Regions from separate parts of the Exiguobacterium sp. s95 genome, predicted to be linked through region 1. Evidence: riboswitches for the same ligand, from Rfam matches in the RefSeq annotation. Region 1 holds a riboswitch; each other region holds the start of a gene.
What was found. Region 1 has a riboswitch for S-adenosylmethionine ahead of KNP99_RS10495 (2,3-diketo-5-methylthiopentyl-1-phosphate enolase). Riboswitches for the same ligand answer to the same signal wherever they lie in the genome.
Positions count from the first base shown of each region.

Region 1 (4,701 bases):
GACGAGTAATTCATCGAGATTCGGTGTCGTATCCGACAGTGCGATGATGTCAGCCGTCTGGTAACCGCGACGTTCCGAAACATCTTTAATCTCGTCCGCGAATGTCGCTAAAATCGTCTGTTTGTCGTCATCCGTTAATGTAAAGTTCTCGACGAGGTCGCCCGGTAACTTCGAGACGTCCCATTGTTCATATAAGACGCCGCGTGAGGCAAGGAATGAAGAGACCTCATTTTGATCCGTATACCGTTCGTTTGTCTGTTGGAAAAGTACTGTTGCCATTGTAAATTCCTCCTTTTAATGAATTGCCTGTCGGCACGTTTGTAGTTTTAAGGTGTAACTGAACAAAAACTCGAATGCTTCCAACTGTTTTTTCGCTTCAAAGGCAGTCGGTGCCCAGACGGTGATGCCGTGATTGCGAATCAGGACGGCGCCGCTCTCGGCATGTACATGTGCTGCAAAGGCAGCGGCAAGCGTCGGAATGTCGGCATGGTTCGGGATAATCGGCACACGGACTTCCGCATCTTCTTCCCAACGGCCGAGTGCCTTGATGATTTCCTGACCGGCAAACCGAATCTCGCCTTGGTCGCCGTACAGTTCCGAAATGACATTATTGTCAATCGTATGGACGTGAAGGGAACACCCGGCAGTCGTTCGGTTGAAGACCTCGACGTGGAGCAACGTTTCGGCAGAGGGACGACCCGTCTGTTCGCCGATCAGTTGACCGGACGCGTCGACATGGACGAAGTCGTCCGGTGTATCCTGCCGTTTGTCCTTCCCGCTTGCCGTCACGAGAAATTCAGTCGGTTGATCGGCTGTCCGGATGGCGAGATTGCCGCTTGTGCCGGGGAACCAGTCGCGTGCTGCAAGTTCCTGTTTGACGGCACGTAATTCTTCATATCGTTTTAAGAAGGTCATGTGTACACCACCTTTGTCTGCAGATGATTCAATATGTCATGAAAGTTTTCAAACGGCGTATACGGGATGCCGTGCTGTTCACATAGCGTGATCAGATAATCCCGTGCATAAACGTGATCCGCCTGCTTAGCCAGTTCAAAATCTGTTACGGAGTCGCCGATTGCGATGATTGTGTCACCGTTCTGCTTCAGCTTCCGGGCGATCGAGGTTTTGCAACAGCCGCATTGATTTGTACAGGCCGCGTCGCAGGCATGCGGCCATTCGATTCGAACCGTCTCCTGGCTGAAGTCACTACCGTTGCAATAAATCGCTTCGTCCGTCAGTACATCCGCAAGAATCGGCTGGACAAAAAAGTCGATCCCGCCGCTGACGATGGAAAAATCAATCTCGTTTGATTTGGCAAAAGCGAGTAAGGTGTCGAAGCCGGGACGAATGACTGCCTGTGTCATCAAGAAATCAATGTAGTCCTGTTTTTGACTGGACGGAAGCAGCTGAAACATCTGTCCGACGCCGGACTGAATCGAGAGCGACCGGTCGAGCACACCTTGTTTTAACGGTTTAAATTTTTCCGGCGGAGCGAACTCCTGCATCAAGGCGATGATATTATCGTGCTCCGTTACTGTTCCGTCAAAGTCACATAAAATCCGGATCGTCATTTCGTGATCCCCCAAGCATCGAGAGCGACACGTAATTCCTCGTGCCGGTGGGCGGCACTTGTCAGTGATTCGCCGGCCAGTGCTGCGCCCAGTGCCTGGCGGAAAGCGATGACTCCGGCCGCAGCACCTTGCGGATGACCGTGGACACCGCCTCCGGCATTGATGACGGAATCGACGCCGAAATCACGAACAAGCTGGGCGACGAGACCCGGGTGGATTCCGGCGGACGGGACCGGGAGAATTGTTTTGGTCTCACCGATTCGGGTCGCTTCGACGGCAATCCCGCGGGCCAAGTCTTTGGCGAGGGCGACATTCCCGTACGGCGACGGGAACAGTGTCAAGTCGGCACCGGCAATCCGCGGCAACGTTCCGAGCAGGACCGGGGCGGCAATCCCGTACTCGGGACTGGCGATCAAGGCACCGCTCAACGCCGGATGATTAAAGATCGGGACCGGGATTTCCGGATCGGCTGCCAGTTCCCGCAAGACATCAAGCCCGTATGTAAACGTGTTGAGCAGGAGGGCTGTCGCTCCGGCTTCGACCAGTCGTTTCGCCTGCTCTTTCAAGCGGAAGACCGGACCACTCAATGTAATCGCATAAAGGGCCCGTTTACCGGTCCGTTCATAGTGTGCATCGAGGACTTCCCGTCCAATCCGCGCCCGGTCGAGTGCCGGTGTCAGCGGATTGTCGTATAAGATTTCGTCATCCTTGACGAGATCAATCCCGCCGGCGAGCTGGGCTTCCAGTTGTTCCCGTAAAAAAACGAGATCCCGTCCGATGACGCCTTTGAAGATGCTCATCAACAGGGGGCGATCATGGACTTGGATCAATTGGCGGACGCCCTCGATGCCGAATTTAGCACCGGGGAAATCCGGTGTGAATGAAGCGGGAAGCTGAAGATCCGTCAGTTTGATTTGACCGTCGAGTGACAGCTTGCCGAAGACGGTCGTCAAAATCGCCGAAAAGTCTCGTGAGACGTTGTGTTCCGGATAACGGATCGTGACATACCCTTTTCCGTCGTGTTCTTCCGTATGGACGACTTGTCCTTTAAAGGATTCAAGCTGTTGTTGTTCCAAGTGATTCAAATCGGTCCATGAGCCGACCGTCAGACCGAGGGCGATTTGCTCTGCCCGTTTTGGTAACTGATCGGTCACGCCGAGTTGGTAAGTTGCGGTAATGTACGCCATGATCGTCGTCTCTCCCTTGTTAAAAAATACAAAAATGGTCCCTCGTCAATGACAAGAGACCATGAAAAATTGCGCGTGGACTCTTATCTGTCAGCGTGTTAGCTGCAAGAATTAGCACCGTGCCAACTGGTCGGTTGCTGCGACATCATAGGGCTCGTCCCTCCGTCTGCTCTTGATAAGAATTGGATGAAATTGTGAAATCTAATTGCAATTTTTACATGAGATGGACGTGATGTCAAATAATTTTTTGAAAATTTATTTTTTTTGAAATCCGCTTCTATAGATGGCGGTCTTTTAAATGGTTTTTCACTAAAAATTGGAATTGACAGATGATTTAAGACGGGCGTAATATTCGAATCAACATCGAACACAACAACCACATATGACTCTTATCGTGAGTTGGCAGAGGGAATTGGCCCGAAGACGCCGCAGCAACCGACCATCCGGCACGGTGCTACATCCAACAGACATTCGTCTGAGAGATAAGAGGACGGATGATACCCCGCGCCTCTTTTCTATGACGAAAAGCGGCGTTTTTTTGTGTAGAAATGAAGGGGGAAGCAAGATGGCATATCAAGCATTTACAGAACAAGACGCCATTAAACGTGTCCGGGAACTCGGACTCATCGGACAGGAAGAAGCGACGGCAGAAGAAATCGGCGACGGCAACTTGAACTTAGTCTTTCGGATTCAGGCAGGGAAAGAACGTTTGATCTTGAAGCAGGCATTACCTTATGCAAAAGTCGTCGGGGAAAGCTGGCCCTTGTCACTCGAGCGGGCCTGGATCGAACAGTTGGCACTGAAGGAATTCGCAAAATACGCGACGCCATTCGTTCCACGGGTCTTTCATGCCAGTCATGAAGAAGCGTATACGGTGATGGAGGACTTGTCGCACCTGCAAATCGTTCGGACGGGATTGCTCGCCGGCGAAACGTATCCGCTCCTTGCAGAACATGTCGGTTCTTACTTGGCGCGGACGTTATTTTTCACGTCAGATTTTGCGCTCGGTCCAGTCGGAAAAAAGCAGGTCGCACGTGACTATTACAACCCGGATTTATGCGACATCACGGAAAAGTTAATCTTTACGGATCCGTTTTACGACGCGGAAACAAACAACATCGAGAGCGGCTTGGAAACAGACGTACAGCAGCTCTGGCAGGACGAAAAACTGAAGCGGGAAGTGGCGAAGCTCGAAACGTTGTTCATCACGAAAGGGGAAGCCTTATTACACGGGGATTTACATACAGGAAGCATTTTTGCTTCGGCGGGCGAAACGAAAATCATCGATCCGGAGTTCGCTTTTTACGGACCGTTCGGGTTTGATGTCGGTCAGTTCATTGCCCACCTCTGCTTTGCGGCGTATCCGAACTATGCTGAGTTGCGGGAGACGCGGGTGAAGGATATCGATACGTTCTGGCTGACGTTTGCTTCGACGTTCACGGCACTTTGGGAACGGGAAGCCGTCGAACCGTTCCGGACGGTACCCGGGCTTGTCGATGATGTCCTCAGTACAATTCTCCAAGACGCGCTCGGTTTCGCCGGTTGTGAACTGATCCGGCGGACGATTGGTTTGGCACCGGTCGCTGATTTGGAACAAATTCCGGATGCTACGACGCGCCTTGAACGGAAACGTCATGCGTTACGCCTCGGGACGGCATTGATTAAACGGCGCGGCGAATGTAAGACGTTTACCGATCTCCGGAATTTTGACGTGACGGAGGAATTGAGCCGATGAGCGAGTTTATCCGTAGTGTCATCTATGAGCGGGCGTGCTTAAAGATCCTTGATCAGACCCGTCTCCCGCAAGAAGAACGGTACGAAGTCATTCATGATTTGGCGCAAGCGGTTGAGGCGATTAAACAACTTCGTGTCCGGGGGGCGCCGGCAATCAGTCTGTTCGGTGGATTCGTCCTCGTGCAGGAAGCGTTCCGGACGACGGGATC
Region 1 covers NZ_JACSMM010000005.1:131,331-136,031, forward strand. The annotation lists gene KNP99_RS10480 (1,2-dihydroxy-3-keto-5-methylthiopentene dioxygenase) at 1-279, opposite strand, end outside; gene KNP99_RS10485 (methylthioribulose 1-phosphate dehydratase) at 295-915, opposite strand; gene KNP99_RS10490 (2-hydroxy-3-keto-5-methylthiopentenyl-1-phosphate phosphatase) at 912-1,571, opposite strand; gene KNP99_RS10495 (2,3-diketo-5-methylthiopentyl-1-phosphate enolase) at 1,568-2,758, opposite strand; SAM riboswitch class I at 2,839-2,940, opposite strand; SAM riboswitch class I at 3,145-3,247, shown strand; gene mtnK (S-methyl-5-thioribose kinase) at 3,324-4,493, shown strand; gene mtnA (S-methyl-5-thioribose-1-phosphate isomerase) at 4,490-4,701, shown strand, end outside.

Region 2 (4,701 bases), on a different contig from region 1:
ACGGGATACCCGGTAACGTGTGTAGCATCAAGCCGAGTAACTTGGCGCTCTCGACACGATAGCACTCGCTACCGAAGCGCGTGACTTGTCTTGTATGATCGTGATTATTCAAAAATTGTGAAGCGACGCCTTTCGGGTACAGCGCATCATACCACCGTTTTTGAATCTGTTTATACCGCAGCAGGTCCATTTCTTCCATGTCATCGGCGACTTCGAAATGAAACAACGTCTGTAACTCCTGACGTTCTTCGCTGACATATAACAGCCCATCTTCGGGACCGACAAACGGAATCTCCCCGACCGTAAACAATTCTTTCCCCGCAAGAACTTCCTGATGCATCTCCTGTAAAAATTCATGGACTCCCGGTTGATTGCCTAAGTAGGACAAGTCAAACGGATCCTCCACATCGTCAAACGCCGCTCGTTTTTTAATCAAGTTAATGACATCCATCCGGAAACCATCGATGCCTCGGTCGATCCACCATCGCATCATCGTGTAGACAGATTGACGGACGGCAGGCTGTTCCCAGTTCAAATCAGGTTGTTCTGAAGCAAACGAATGAAAATAGTACTGTTGCCGTCCTTCATCCCACGTCCATGGACTCGGCGCAAAATACGACCGCCAATTGTTTGGTGGTGTTCCTTTTTCCCCGTCATGCCAAATGTACCAATCTGACTTATCATTCGTTTGATCACGGCGCGACTCCTCAAACCAGTGATGTTGATTACTTGTATGATTGACGACAAGATCGAGAATGATTTTTAAGCCGCGCGCATGCGCCGATTCAATCAGCTGGTCCAAATCTGCCATCGTGCCGGCTTTCTCCATGATGCCGTAATAGTCAGCGATGTCGTAACCGTTGTCGATATCAGGTGATGTATAACAGGGGTTAAGCCAAATGACATCCACCCCGAGTGAGGCGATGTAGTCAAGCTTTTCAATCACGCCCCGCAAGTCCCCCATCCCGTCTCCATTCGAGTCGTTAAAACTCCGCCAGTACACTTGATAAACGACGGCTTCTTTCCACCAGGTCCGATTCATCTTTTCCATCTCCCGTCTAGTAGTCGATCGATTACTTGTCTAGTGTATCAAGAACGTCGTCTGAAATTGGAATGTTCTTCTAATTTTTAAGGGATTTTAAAAAACCTCTTTCATTTTGACTGAAAATTCGCTATTCTTGACGACAATACCCGAAGGAGGAACAGAGATGAAACATTTCGCCCCATCGATCGCCATCGATCGCTTGCCCGATCCCGTCTTCGCAGAACTTGCCCAACGGATCGGTTCCGTCAAAGCCGCAGGACACGACGTCATCACGCTTGGTCAAGGAACACCGGACCAAACGACACCCGTACATATTCTCGATGCTTTAAAACAAGCCATCGATGATGCAAGCAATCTCCAATACCCGCCGTTTCGCGGACATGATTTCTTAAAACAGGCCGTCGCTAATTTTTATGAATCAGAATTTGGCGTGTCGGTTGATCCGGCGACAGAAGTCGCGATTTTACTCGGAAGCAAGGCCGGCATCGTCGCCCTTCCGCAGACGATCGTCAATCCCGGTGAAGGGGTCATCGTCCCGGATCCAGGTTACCCGGATTACTTATCGGGCGCAGCACTTGCCGGTGCGTATCCGATCACGCTTCCGCTTCTCGCTGAAAATAGCTTTTTGCCTGACTATGATCTCCTCGATTCGCTTGACGTCGAACGAGCCCGGATGTTGTTCCTCAACTATCCGAGTAATCCGACCGGTGCGACAGCGACGGCAGCGGCTTTTGAACAGACGGTCGCGTTCGCTGATGCACATGACATTTGCGTCGTCCATGACTTAGCGTACGGCGGGATCAGTTTCGATGGTCCGACGCGGAGTTTCCTCCAGACGGAAGGCGCTAAGCATGTCGGGATTGAGTTGTTTTCACTCTCTAAACGGTTCAACATGTCCGGCTTCCGGATTGCCTTTGCAATCGGTAATCCGTCCGTCATCGCGAGCATCGAAACATACCAGGAACACCTTTACGTCAGTGCCTTCACACCGATCCAGCATGCAGCGACGGTCGCACTTTCAAGCGACCAGACATGTGTCCGTGAACTGAGCGCCTTGTATGAGACGCGACGCGATGCGTTGTTCGGTGCATTAAACGAAATCGGCTGGGCAGGACCGGTTCCGGGTGGTTCGTTCTTCGTCTGGCTCCCTGTTCCGTCCGGCTTCACGTCACAAAGCTTCACCGATCACCTGCTCGACGAAGCGCACGTCGCCGTGACACCGGGTCATTTCTTTGGTACATACGGTGAAGGTTACGTCCGGATCAGTCTGATTGCCGATGTCGACCGACTCGTCGAGGCTGTCAAACGAATCGGGACCCTTCAGCTCTTCCAAACCGCCGTTGCCGAATAATTCTGAAAAAACGTTTGACAGATGGGAATCATTTCCGTTAAAGTAAATCCCAACAGCATAGCTACTTATCGAGAGCGACCGAGGGATTAGGCCCAACGACGTCCGGCAACCACCAGTAATGGAACGGTGCCACATCCTACAGAACTTCTTTTGTTCTGAGAGATAAGTTACGAAATTCTACAATTCGTCGCTTTTTTCTGGTTGCTCTCTAACTGGAAAAAAGCGATTTTTTTGTATAGGGAGGGAAACATCATGATTGAGTTCGCACACATCACAAAACAATTTGTCCGTGACCGTACACCGATTTTTGCATTAAACGATGTCAACTTAACGATTGAACAAGGGGAAATTTTCGGCATCATCGGTGAATCCGGCGCCGGAAAAAGTACACTCTTACGGTTGATTAACGGACTCGAGACACCGACGAGCGGTACGGTCATAGTAGACGGAGCCAATCTATCACGTGTCTCCAAAACGTCTCTCCGCAAACTCCGTCTCCGGGTCGGTATGATCTTTCAACACTTTCAACTGATTCAGTCCCGCACCGTTGCCGACAATATCGCGTTCGCCTTAAAGGCTGCCGGTGTCAAACGGCGTGAGTTCCCGAAACGGATTCAAGAATTAACGGCACTCGTCGGACTCGAAGGATTCGAGACGAACTACCCGAGCCAACTCAGTGGTGGACAAAAACAACGCGTCGGCATCGCACGAGCGCTCGCCAACAATCCAAACGTCTTACTCTGTGACGAAGCGACATCAGCGCTCGATCCCGTGACGACGCTCCAGATTCTCGATTTACTGAAAGATTTGAACGCCCGGCTCGGTTTGACGATCATCCTCATCACCCACGAAATCGACGTCGTCAAACAAATTTGTCACCGCGTCGCCGTCATGGCGCACGGTGAAGTCGTCGAAGTCGCTTCGACTTACGCCATATTTAGTCAAGCCGAACATCCGGTCACAAAACATTACGTCGATACGGCACTCCAAATCGAGTTGCCGGAACGGATTTTACGGACGACACCCGGCAAAGTCATTCGACTTCAGTTCACGGGTGAAAAAACAGGTGAGAGTACCTTATCTGAAGCCATCAAACAATTCGATATCGCAGTCAGCATCCTGCATGGGAAGGTCGACTACATTCAGGACGTCGCGTTTGGCGTCTTAATCGTCAGTTTGACGGGACCGACACTGCACGTGAATCGTGCCTTAACCTGGCTCGAGGGACAGTTGCACGCAATCGAGGTGATTCAAGATGTCGCTTGACCGGTTTACGACAATGCTTCCCGACTTAACGAAAGCACTCGGAGAGACGGCCTTCATGGTCGGCATTTCACTCGCCTTCGCCATCATCATCGGAATTCCACTCGGGATTTTATTATTCATCACCGACCGCGGACTCTTTTTCCAAAACGTTTTCATTCGAACGACGTTGGACTTCGCCATCAACATCGTCCGCTCGTTACCATTCATCATCCTACTCGTTGCTTTGATTCCATTGACGCAACTCATCACGAAGACGACGATCGGTCCCGCTGCCGCCTCGGTCAGCTTGAGCGTCGCCGCGATTCCGTTTCTCGCCCGACTCGTCGAAACCTCACTCCGTGAGATTCCACCCGGCTTGATTGAAGCAGCAGAAGCGTGCGGGGCGAAACCGCTTCGCATCATTATCAGTGTTCTCCTTCCGGAAGCATTGCCCGGAATCATTCAAGGCTTGACGTTGACCTTGATCAGTCTGATCGGATTCTCAGCGATGGCAGGGATTGTCGGTGGCGGCGGAATTGGTGACCTCGCGATCCGGTTCGGTTATTACCGGTACGATAACGTCGTCATGATCATGACGATCGTCGTGCTTGTCGTCATCATTCAAGTCATTCAGGCACTCGGCAACCGGTTCGCACGTGTCGCCGATAAACGATAACTTACAAATAGAGAACGCAAGGGAGAGATTACGATGAAAAAACGCTATGCCTTTTTAGCAACAGGATTATTAGGAGCAAGCATCTTAGCCGGATGCGGTGACAGCAGTGCAAATGAAGAAACGAAGTCCATCAAAATCGGGGCGACGAGTGGTCCGTATAGCGATATGGTCAAAGAAGCGATTCAACCGGGACTCGAAAAGAAAGGCTACAAAGTCGAAATCGTCGAATTCAGTGATTACATTCAACCGAACCTTGCCCTCGGGAGCGGTGATATCGATGCCAACCTGTTCCAGCACTCGATTTATTTAAAAACGTTTGCGAAAGAAAAAAATCTCGATCTCACAGGGTTGATCACTGTCCCAACCGCACCGATGGGATTATAC
Region 2 covers NZ_JACSMM010000008.1:120,513-125,213, reverse strand. The annotation lists gene KNP99_RS12535 (alpha-glucosidase) at 1-1,042, opposite strand, end outside; gene KNP99_RS12530 (aminotransferase class I/II-fold pyridoxal phosphate-dependent enzyme) at 1,209-2,396, shown strand; SAM riboswitch class I at 2,459-2,565, shown strand; gene KNP99_RS12525 (methionine ABC transporter ATP-binding protein) at 2,649-3,662, shown strand; gene KNP99_RS12520 (methionine ABC transporter permease) at 3,652-4,317, shown strand; gene KNP99_RS12515 (MetQ/NlpA family ABC transporter substrate-binding protein) at 4,351-4,701, shown strand, end outside.
Region 2: it holds a riboswitch for S-adenosylmethionine, as region 1 does, so the genes downstream of both, KNP99_RS12525 (methionine ABC transporter ATP-binding protein) here and KNP99_RS10495 (2,3-diketo-5-methylthiopentyl-1-phosphate enolase) in region 1, are expected to answer to the same signal.

Region 3 (4,701 bases), on a different contig from region 1:
CGTGTCATCTGTGCCGGACTCGATCAAGACTTCCGGGCGGAACCATTCGGTAAGATGCCGGAACTTCTCGCACGGGCAGAGTTCGTCACGAAACTGCAGGCGATCTGCCTGTCGTGCGGTGACCCGGCATCGCGGACGCAACGTTTAATCGACGGTCGACCTGCCAACTACAATGATCCAATCATTTTAGTCGGCGCGTCAGAGTCGTATGAGCCGCGTTGTCGCCACTGCCATGAAGTGCCGGGGAAATCGCAAGCCCTGCAACAATGGAAGAAACAGCAACAGAACTGATGAAGTAAACGAAGGACTGATTCATCAGTCAGGACCACATCAATCAAATGGCCGATACTCCCATCGTTTCAAGGGAGCATCGGCCATTTTTTTTGCGCATTCATATTGTTCTGGACGGCTTAGTCGATGCTTGAAACACGCATCGAAACAGTCTTCATCCCTTGCTTTTGCGCAGGAAAGACATCAACCGGTGTGGGTCAAACGACTATATTGGTGTACAAAGTGTGTTGCCTCGCGGACAATCGTTTCTTGATCATAATCGAGGGTCGCGACATGATAGGAGTCAAGCAGGCAATAGCTCCGTTTGTCCGTCGAACCGATGACTTGATAAAGGTAATCCGAACTTTCAGGCGGGACGACATGGTCTTCGGCAGAATATAAAATAAGTGTTGGAATCTCGATGGCTGGTAAGAGTGGACGTGTCTGGTCAATCAAGGTCAAAAGTTCCGATGCGCAGACGACAGGGACCTGGTCATAGATGATTTCAAACGCTTCACGTTTAATGTCTGGGGTACTTTCTTTTAAGTAGCGTGGACAGTCTTCAAAAGATAATGCTTCATAGGCAGGAATCGCTAACGCTGCATTGATCGTAATCAATCCGTCAGCAGGTAATCCTTCCGCGACGAGTGCAAGGGCAAGTGTCGCACCCATCGATTGTCCGGCGATGAAAATGGACGAACAATGATTGGTTAAGACGTCGAACCCTTGGCGGAGGCTTTGTTTCCAATCTTCAGCAGTCGACGCTTCGAAATCACGGATGCTCGTCCCGTGTCCGTCGAGACGCGGGGCATACACGGTAAACCCTTGGGCGGCAAACTGCTCTCCGACAGTACGGACGCTTTGAGGGGTTGCGTTAAAACCGTGAGACAGTAAAATACCGATTGGACCTCGTTCAATCAAAAAAGCTTCTGCGCCAAACAGGACGGGTGATGATGAATTCATAAAGGGTTCCTCCTTCTATTAAAAAACTCGTAGTGCTTTAGGCGCACTACGAGATTCTCGTAAGTATCATCCAAAGCATCGGCTTTGCTGGTCGGAGCACCTTGCATGTTGCAGGTTGCCGTGGGTTCGTAGAGCCAGATCTCTCGCCCACTCTTGATATATCGTATAGGAATTGTCGGAATAATCATTGTGAAGAGGATAGCATTGATTGAAATACGTTGTCAAGACGTCAAAAAGAAGTCGAAATTGATAAACTGGGTAATTTGGTTTAATTTTGAAAATATGGTTGACTTGAGAAGGGAATCCCCGTAGTGTAAGCATTAGATTCACGACATAAGAACGACTTGAAACATCACACATATGAACTTCATACCGTAGCACTTATCGAGAGAGGTGGAGGGACTGGCCCTACGAAACCTCGGCAACAGACTTCTTACGTCGTACTGTGCCAATTCCGTCAGACGTTTGTCTGAAAGATGAGCGGAGCGGATTCTGCCTTAGTGCAGATGGAAGAATCCTTTTCTTTTAAGAGAAGGGTTCTTTTTTTGATGTTTTCCTAAAAAAGAGAATGAAATACAATTCATTTTGTATTTTAGAATGACCTGTGCTAGTCTTGAGCTGTATAACTCAATAACCAGTTCTTCGGGGTAGGGTGAAAATCCCAACCGGCGGTGATGCGATTGATAAATCGATGAGCCCGCGACCTGCAGTGTACGCACTGTGGCTGACTTGGTGAGACTCCAGGGCCGACGGTAAAGTCCGGATGGGAGAAGGACGAAACAATGCGCTTGCTGCCATTTTCTGAAAAAATGTTTTCAGGGAAAGGTCTGTTTCTGTATGTGTAAAAACAGAAACGCGAGACGCTTATTTCGTCAATCCTTCAATCACGACGCCCCTTTTACAGGAGGCGTCTTTTTTATTGAAAGGAGCGGAAAAAATGGAAACATTCATGAGTTATGCGATGCAACTAGCACACATGTTAAACGGTCAAACGAGCCCGAATCCGAGTGTCGGCTGCGTCATCGTCAAACAGGGGCGGATTGTTGGTTTTGGGGCCCACCGTTATGCGGGAGGACCCCATGCCGAAGTCGAAGCGCTCCTCATGGCAGGTGAAGCAGCACGCGGAGCCGATCTCTACGTGACACTCGAACCGTGCAATCATCACGGCAAAACACCGCCGTGTACGGAAGCGATTCTAAAAGCCGGCATTGCGCGCGTCTTTGTCGCGACAAAGGACCGCCACGCGCTCGTCGCAGGAAGCGGTATCACACGTCTCCGTCAGGCGGGGATTGACGTCGAAGTCGGTCTACTAAAAGACGAGGCAGTGGCACTGTATGAACCATTTTGGACGGCGATTGAACGAAAACGTCCGCATGTCACAGTGAAAGTCGCCCAAACGATGAACGGGACGATTGCGACGGGTGAACAACGCTTTATCACTTCGGAAGCGGCACGTGCTGACGGACGGCAGTTACGCGGGATACACGACGCGATTCTCGTCGGAAGCGACACGGTGATCATCGATGACCCGGCACTGACGTTGCGCAGTTCGACCGGCATCGAACCGGTCCGTGTCATTGTCGATCGCCGCGGGCGCCTGACTGAAACATTCCAAGTCTTAAACGATGGCTTGAATCCGACGTACTGGCTGACGGAACAGCCACGAACAAGCGAACGGGCGAACGTGACGGTTTTCGTCGGGGCGTATGCGACACCGGACCAAATCCTCGAACTTTTATATGAACAAGGTATTCGCAGTCTGTTGATTGAAGGTGGTCCCACGATTCAATCCGCATTTTTAGAAGCGGACCTTGTCGACACGATCGAACTTTACCAGGCACCGTCCCTCTTCAGTGGGACAAAATCTCTGACAATGGCACAGGACATCGAAGACTGTTTTGATTTAGTGAAAATGAACCAAATCGGACAGGACGTCCATCTCCAGTATGTACGAAAGGAGAGGATGACATGTTTACCGGATTGATTGAAGAACTCGGCACAATAAAACGGAAAGTCCCCCGTCCGAACGGGCTGGCGCTCGAAATTGAAGCGACAGCAGTGCTTGACGGAACAAAGATTGGCGACAGCATTGCCGTTGATGGGATTTGTTTGACGGTGACGGCGATGACGAAGAGCGGATTCACGGCCGATGCCGTCCATGAGACGATCCGAGCGACGTCGCTGCAGACGTTACGGGTCGGAGCAGCCGTTCAACTCGAACGCGCGATGCCGGCGAATGGACGGTTCGGCGGTCACTTCGTCAGCGGTCATATCGACGGAACGGCTCGGTTTCTCAGCCGGCGACCGGACGGTGAAGCGATGGAATACCGTTTTGAGGCAGGCGACTGGAGCAAGTACTGTATTCCGAAAGGATCGATTGCGATTAATGGGACGAGCCTGACACTGCAACATGTCGGAAACGACGCGGTGACGATTTCATTGATTCCCCATTCACGCCAAGTCACGACGTTCGATCGCTTGCAGACGGGTGCCCTCGTCAATATCGAATGTGACTTGATGGCGAAACATCTCTATCACTTTACGCAGAAGGATGCGAAAACGGACTGGTCGGCATTTTTAGGAGGCGAAGCATGATGAACGGATTTGATTCGATTGAAGAAGCAGTGGATGACTTAAAACGCGGACGACCGATCATCGTCTGTGACGATGAAAACCGTGAGAACGAAGGGGATCTCGTGTTACTTGCGGAACATGCGACACCCGAGATGATTAACTTCATGATCACTTACGGCAAAGGACTCGTCTGTGTCCCGGTCAGTCCGGATATCGCAACACGACTCGAACTCCGGCCGATGACAGATGTCAACACGGATCCGCACGGAACGGCTTTTACGATCAGCATTGATCATGAAGATGCGAAAACCGGCATCAGTGCAGCGGAACGGGCAATGACGATTCAGCGGATGTTGACGGATGGTCCAAAGCAGTTCAAGCGTCCCGGACACATCTTTCCGTTGATCGCAAACGAAGGCGGCGTTCGCGTCCGGCGTGGTCATACGGAAGCAGGGATTGATTTGGCACGGCTCGCGGGAAGCGCCGAAGCGGCCGTCATCTGTGAAATCATTTTAGACGACGGGACGATGGCACGGGTTGATGATTTAGTGACGTATAAAGCAGAACATGATTTAAAAATGATTACGATCGATGCTCTCGTCCGCTATCTCGAGCGCTCTGTCCGCCGTGAAGCGGAAGTCTTGTTACCGACGACGCACGGGGCGTTTCGGATGCTTGGTTATACGACACCTGACGCCAAGGAACATGTCACGGTGCTATCAGGTGAAGCAGAAGACGGGATGCTCGTCCGCGTTCATTCCGAATGTCTGACGGGTGACGTCTTCGGATCAAAACGGTGTGACTGCGGTCCGCAACTCGACGCGGCGCTCGACCGGATTGAACAAGAAGGTGGTGCTGTCCTCTACTTGCGGCAAGAAGGTCGGGGGATTGGTC
Region 3 covers NZ_JACSMM010000009.1:64,896-69,596, forward strand. The annotation lists gene KNP99_RS12935 (thymidine kinase) at 1-291, shown strand, start outside; gene KNP99_RS12940 (alpha/beta hydrolase) at 475-1,233, opposite strand; SAM riboswitch class I at 1,294-1,396, opposite strand; SAM riboswitch class I at 1,612-1,716, shown strand; FMN riboswitch at 1,868-2,012, shown strand; gene ribD (bifunctional diaminohydroxyphosphoribosylaminopyrimidine deaminase/5-amino-6-(5-phosphoribosylamino)uracil reductase RibD) at 2,171-3,217, shown strand; gene ribE (riboflavin synthase) at 3,202-3,828, shown strand; gene ribB (3,4-dihydroxy-2-butanone-4-phosphate synthase) at 3,828-4,701, shown strand, end outside.
Region 3: it holds a riboswitch for S-adenosylmethionine, as region 1 does, so the genes downstream of both, ribD (bifunctional diaminohydroxyphosphoribosylaminopyrimidine deaminase/5-amino-6-(5-phosphoribosylamino)uracil reductase RibD) here and KNP99_RS10495 (2,3-diketo-5-methylthiopentyl-1-phosphate enolase) in region 1, are expected to answer to the same signal.

Region 4 (4,701 bases), on a different contig from region 1:
TTGCTATAGTTGGAAAAAATAGCAAAGGGGTTTTTAACATGATGCATCACGTAATCGAACGGGCGAAGGAGTTAGTTACAAGCAAACTGAACATCGTCGAGACAGCAGACGACTGGGGTTTGTTACTTGAAGAAATCAACGGAATCGATGAATGGGTCCAGCTGTCGCAGTACTACGCGCCACGTCAAACAACGACGAAACTAGTAGAACGTCCGGAAACACCATCTAGCCTCCCGATCAAAATGATCCAGGAACGGAAGGAAGAAGTTGAACGGATTGTCGAACAACGGTATTCTTATACGTTCGAACGGCAATTAAAGGGCGGCTCGTTACGGGAATGGCCAAACAGTCATGTCTCAGAAACAGAAATCCGTGACTGGAACCTGGAGCATGGGATGGAAGTCCGTGTCCAAGTCCTACATCAAGATGAGCGCCGGACGTCGCTTGAAATCTTAGCCGTCGTCGCGACGGATCAAGTAAAACCACTTGCAGAGCGAATCGTTTTTGAAAAGTGTATCGTCAAGAACCATGGCATCATCGAAGCAACGATTGACGGTCCACTGCAAGATGAGACGGGAAAACCGTTCTATTACACGACACCACTCGAAGGCATGCGGTTCTTCCAACTGAAAGCAGGTCAACTCGTCGACCTCGTCATGTGGAAAGGTCATCCGGAGACATTGACGATTGTCTGGAAACACGCATTTCATTACGAAGTACCGACCATGACGGAATTACCGGCACGCGACGTATCGAGTGGTTCGCCCGAGTCCGCCACTGCGTCACCTGCAAACAAACAGGCGAAAACAGGACGCTACGACAAGATGATGCAACGGAAACCGAAGGCGAAGAAAGTCAAAAAAGAGCGGCGCCTCCGGGAAAAGAAAGTCCAGCAACTCGAACGCCTCGATACGACGACGTTACCCGGTCAACCAATCGAATTTGTTGATAAAACGGCACTCGATTTTGCTTCCTACGACGGCATGCGTCTCGTCATCGTCGGTAATGAGCAACAGCGCGCCGTCTACCGCGACTTCTTTGCGGAGACGGGGATTGAATTAATCCATCTTGGCGGTGACGCCCAAGCCGCAAAAAAAATCGCCTGTCTCGCGAAAAAGACGGACGCGATCGTCGTCGTCAAAAGTCGGGTTTCTCACGCAGCAGCGGCACATGTCCTCGTGCAAGCAAAAAAGCACGATATTCCGTTTGCGATTGAACGACTCGATGGACGACGCTCTTTGTATACGGCGTGCCAGCAACAACTTGAAAAAGCAATGGTCCAACGTTTACTAAAAGACAAGCGTTAAAAATGAAACCTCCTCAAAAATAAACCGTAAAGAAAGGTAGCACTTATTTTTGAGGAGGATCTTTCGATGTCAAAACAATTAAAATTAGCAGCGCGCGAGTCGTTGCAGGGACGATGGGGCTTCATGGCATTAATGATGTTGTTGTTCTTAATCATTCAAGGCGTTCCGAACGGATTTGCGTCCTCACCCGAAGAGGAGTTCCAATTTATCGACTTGATTGGTATGCTCTTGACGGTGTTGACCTTACCGGTTGCAATGGGATGGTCATGGCTCGCCCTATCTGTCGCCCGAGACGAGCAGACGAAAGTCGCCGATTTGTTTGAGCCGTACAAAATGTTCTTGAAAGCCATTGGAGTGTCAATCGTCCAAACCTTTTTCTTAGGGCTATGGTTCTTACTTTTCATCATTCCAGGAATCATTAAGTCATTCTCTTACATGTTGACGTATTACATCATTCGGGACGAACCATCGATTGGCATCCTTGATGCCATTACGCGTTCACGCCAAATGATGGATGGACACAAAAAAGAGGCGTTTTTCCTCGTCCTTTCGTTCATCGGTTGGTTCTTGCTCGGAATTGTTACGATCGGAATCGGTTTCCTCTGGATTGGCCCGTACTTCAGCGTCACAATCGCGAAGTTCTACGATCGCGTGCGTGGGGAAGAAGTTTCGACGACTGGTCACCGGACAGCCATGATGGATGCAAATCACAATGACTCACCGTTCGTATCACCAGAATGAATTGATTTTGAACAGCACCATACAAAGCAGGGATTGCCATCTTAAACCGATGTGCAATTCCTGTTTTTAGCTTCTAGACAAAGAAGTATCAAGAAACAGAGTGATTTTCCAAATGTTTTTAATTCCGATAGGAAAAGAAGGTTTAAAGGTTGCTTTACTCTGCTAAAAGATGTACGCTAATTTCAATTATTCTTATCACGAGAAGTCGAGGGACTGGCCCGACGACACTTCAGCAACCCCGCATGAGCGGAAGGTGCTACTTCCAAGAGGAATTTATTCCTTTGAAGATAAGAGCCGACAGTAGATATTCGTCGCTCTTTTCTAAACGAAAAGAGCGATTTTTTATGCAAAAAGGGGGCACAGGGGATGGAATACGGATTTTGGTTACCAATCTTCGGGGGTTGGTTACGAAACGTCGAGGATGAACAAATGCCAGCGACATTCGATTATGCGAAACAAGTCGCACAGACGGCAGAACGGATTGGCTTTTCTACGACATTGATTGCAGAATTGAACTTAAACGACATTAAAGGAATAGCCGAACCGAGTCTTGAGGCGTGGACGACGGCAGCGGCGATTGCGGCGACAACGGAACGGTTGGAAATCATGACAGCCGTCCGGCCCGGTTTTCATAATCCGGCGACGACAGCAAAAATGGCGGCGAACCTCGATCAGTTGAGTAACGGACGTTTTACGCTCAACGTCGTCTCGGCCTGGTGGGAGGAAGAAGCCCGTCAATACAATGGGATTTTTACAGCCCATGACGAACGATATGCCCGGACGAAAGAATTCGTGACGGTCATGAAAGGATTATGGGCGGACGCATCACCCTATAGTTTTGATGGGGCGTACTATCAGCTGGAACGGGCAGAGCTTCACCCGAAACCCGTTCAGCGTCCCGGAATCAAGCTCTACGCTGGTGGTGAGAGTGAGACGGGGAAACAGACGATCGTCAATCACTGTGATGCCTATGTCATGCATGGAGGAACGGTCGATGAAGTCGCGACGAAAATTACGGATATGAAAACCCGCCGCGCGGCGACCGGGAAGCAGCCGCTTGCGAGTTTCGGACTGGCGGCCTACATCATCTGTCGCGAGACGGAAGAAGCGGCGCTCGAAGAATGGCACCGGATTACGAACGTTAAAGAAGACGGTGCCGGATATGCCGGGTATGACGACTTCGTCAGTAAATCGCAACTCGAACAACAGGTCAAACGAAATGACTATTCGGTCTCAAACCGGGGACTGCGTCCGAACTTGATTGGGACGCCGGATCAAATCGCAGAACGGATTCTTGAATTTGAAGCAGTCGGCGTGACATTGCTCTTGCTTCAATTTTCTCCGCAACTCGAAGAAATGGAACGCTTTGCCCGCGAGGTCATGCCACGCGTCGAAGCGAAACGAAAGGTAGGTCAACTAAAATGACGAAAATTCATATCTTACACGAAAATCAGGAATGGACGGATCATTTAATCAAGCGACTCGAGGAACTCAACTTACCGTATGAACAGTGGCACCTCAACGAAGGGGTCGTCCCACTCGATGAAACACCACCGGAAGGCGTTTTTTACAGCCGGATGAGTGCCTCGTCCCATACGCGCGGGCACCGCTATGCACCAGAATTGACGGAAGGGGTCCTCGCTTGGCTCGAAGAACATGACCGGACCGTTTTCAACGGAACCCGTGCGTTACGACTCGAGGTCAGTAAGGTCAACCAATACACCGCCTTACGAAAAGCAGGTATCCGTGTTCCGAAAACGACGGCAGCCGTCGGACGTGATCAAATCGTCCAAGCCGCTCAAAACATCGGAGTATCGTCGTTCATCACGAAACACAATCGTGCCGGTAAAGGACTCGGCGTTCAATTGTTCCACTCGATTGAAGCACTCGAGACGTATCTTGACGGACCGACATTCGATGAGCCGGTCGACGGCATCACGTTGATTCAAGAGTACATTCAAGCACCTGAACCCTACATTACGCGTTGTGAATTCGTCGGTGGTAAGTTCGTCTATGCGGTCCGTGTCGATACGTCGGAAGGATTCGAGCTCTGCCCCGCGGATGCTTGTGTCATCGATGATTTGTTCTGCCCGGTCGGAGAAGAGGCGGCAGAGACACCGATGAAATTCCAAATTGTCGACGGGTTCGATGACCCGATCATCGCCCAGTATGAAGCGTTCCTGCAAGAAAATAAAATCGCGGTCGCCGGGATTGAGTTCATCAAGGATGCAGACGGGACGATTTATACGTACGACGTCAATACGAATACGAATTACAATTCGGACGCTGAAGCGGCAGCTGGGAAGTTCGGGATGCTGGAACTCGCAACATTCCTTGGTCATGCGTTAGAACGTCAAACCGTGAAGTGAACATCAAAAACCACTTGAAGTAAGAAAAATACCCTGATTGTGCCGGAGTCGAGCGTTAGAACGACGGACATCAGGGTATTTTTAAACTAAAAGGAGGTGGTGTCATGGTGACGTGGCGTGAAGAAAAAGTACTTGCGATTCCAATCGAACAGGCGTGGCATCTGTTTGATCACGATCGACTGCAACGACTCATTCCGGGTGTCGTCCAGCATGAGGTGATTGAACGTAAGCCGGGCGTCGTCGGATCGACGTACCGGCAAACCTACATGCAAGGGAATCGTCTT
Region 4 covers NZ_JACSMM010000004.1:40,129-44,829, forward strand. The annotation lists gene KNP99_RS08960 (DUF2325 domain-containing protein) at 39-1,307, shown strand; gene KNP99_RS08965 (DUF975 family protein) at 1,374-2,048, shown strand; SAM riboswitch class I at 2,238-2,342, shown strand; gene KNP99_RS08970 (LLM class flavin-dependent oxidoreductase) at 2,415-3,473, shown strand; gene KNP99_RS08975 (ATP-grasp domain-containing protein) at 3,470-4,417, shown strand; gene KNP99_RS08980 (SRPBCC family protein) at 4,522-4,701, shown strand, end outside.
Region 4: it holds a riboswitch for S-adenosylmethionine, as region 1 does, so the genes downstream of both, KNP99_RS08970 (LLM class flavin-dependent oxidoreductase) here and KNP99_RS10495 (2,3-diketo-5-methylthiopentyl-1-phosphate enolase) in region 1, are expected to answer to the same signal.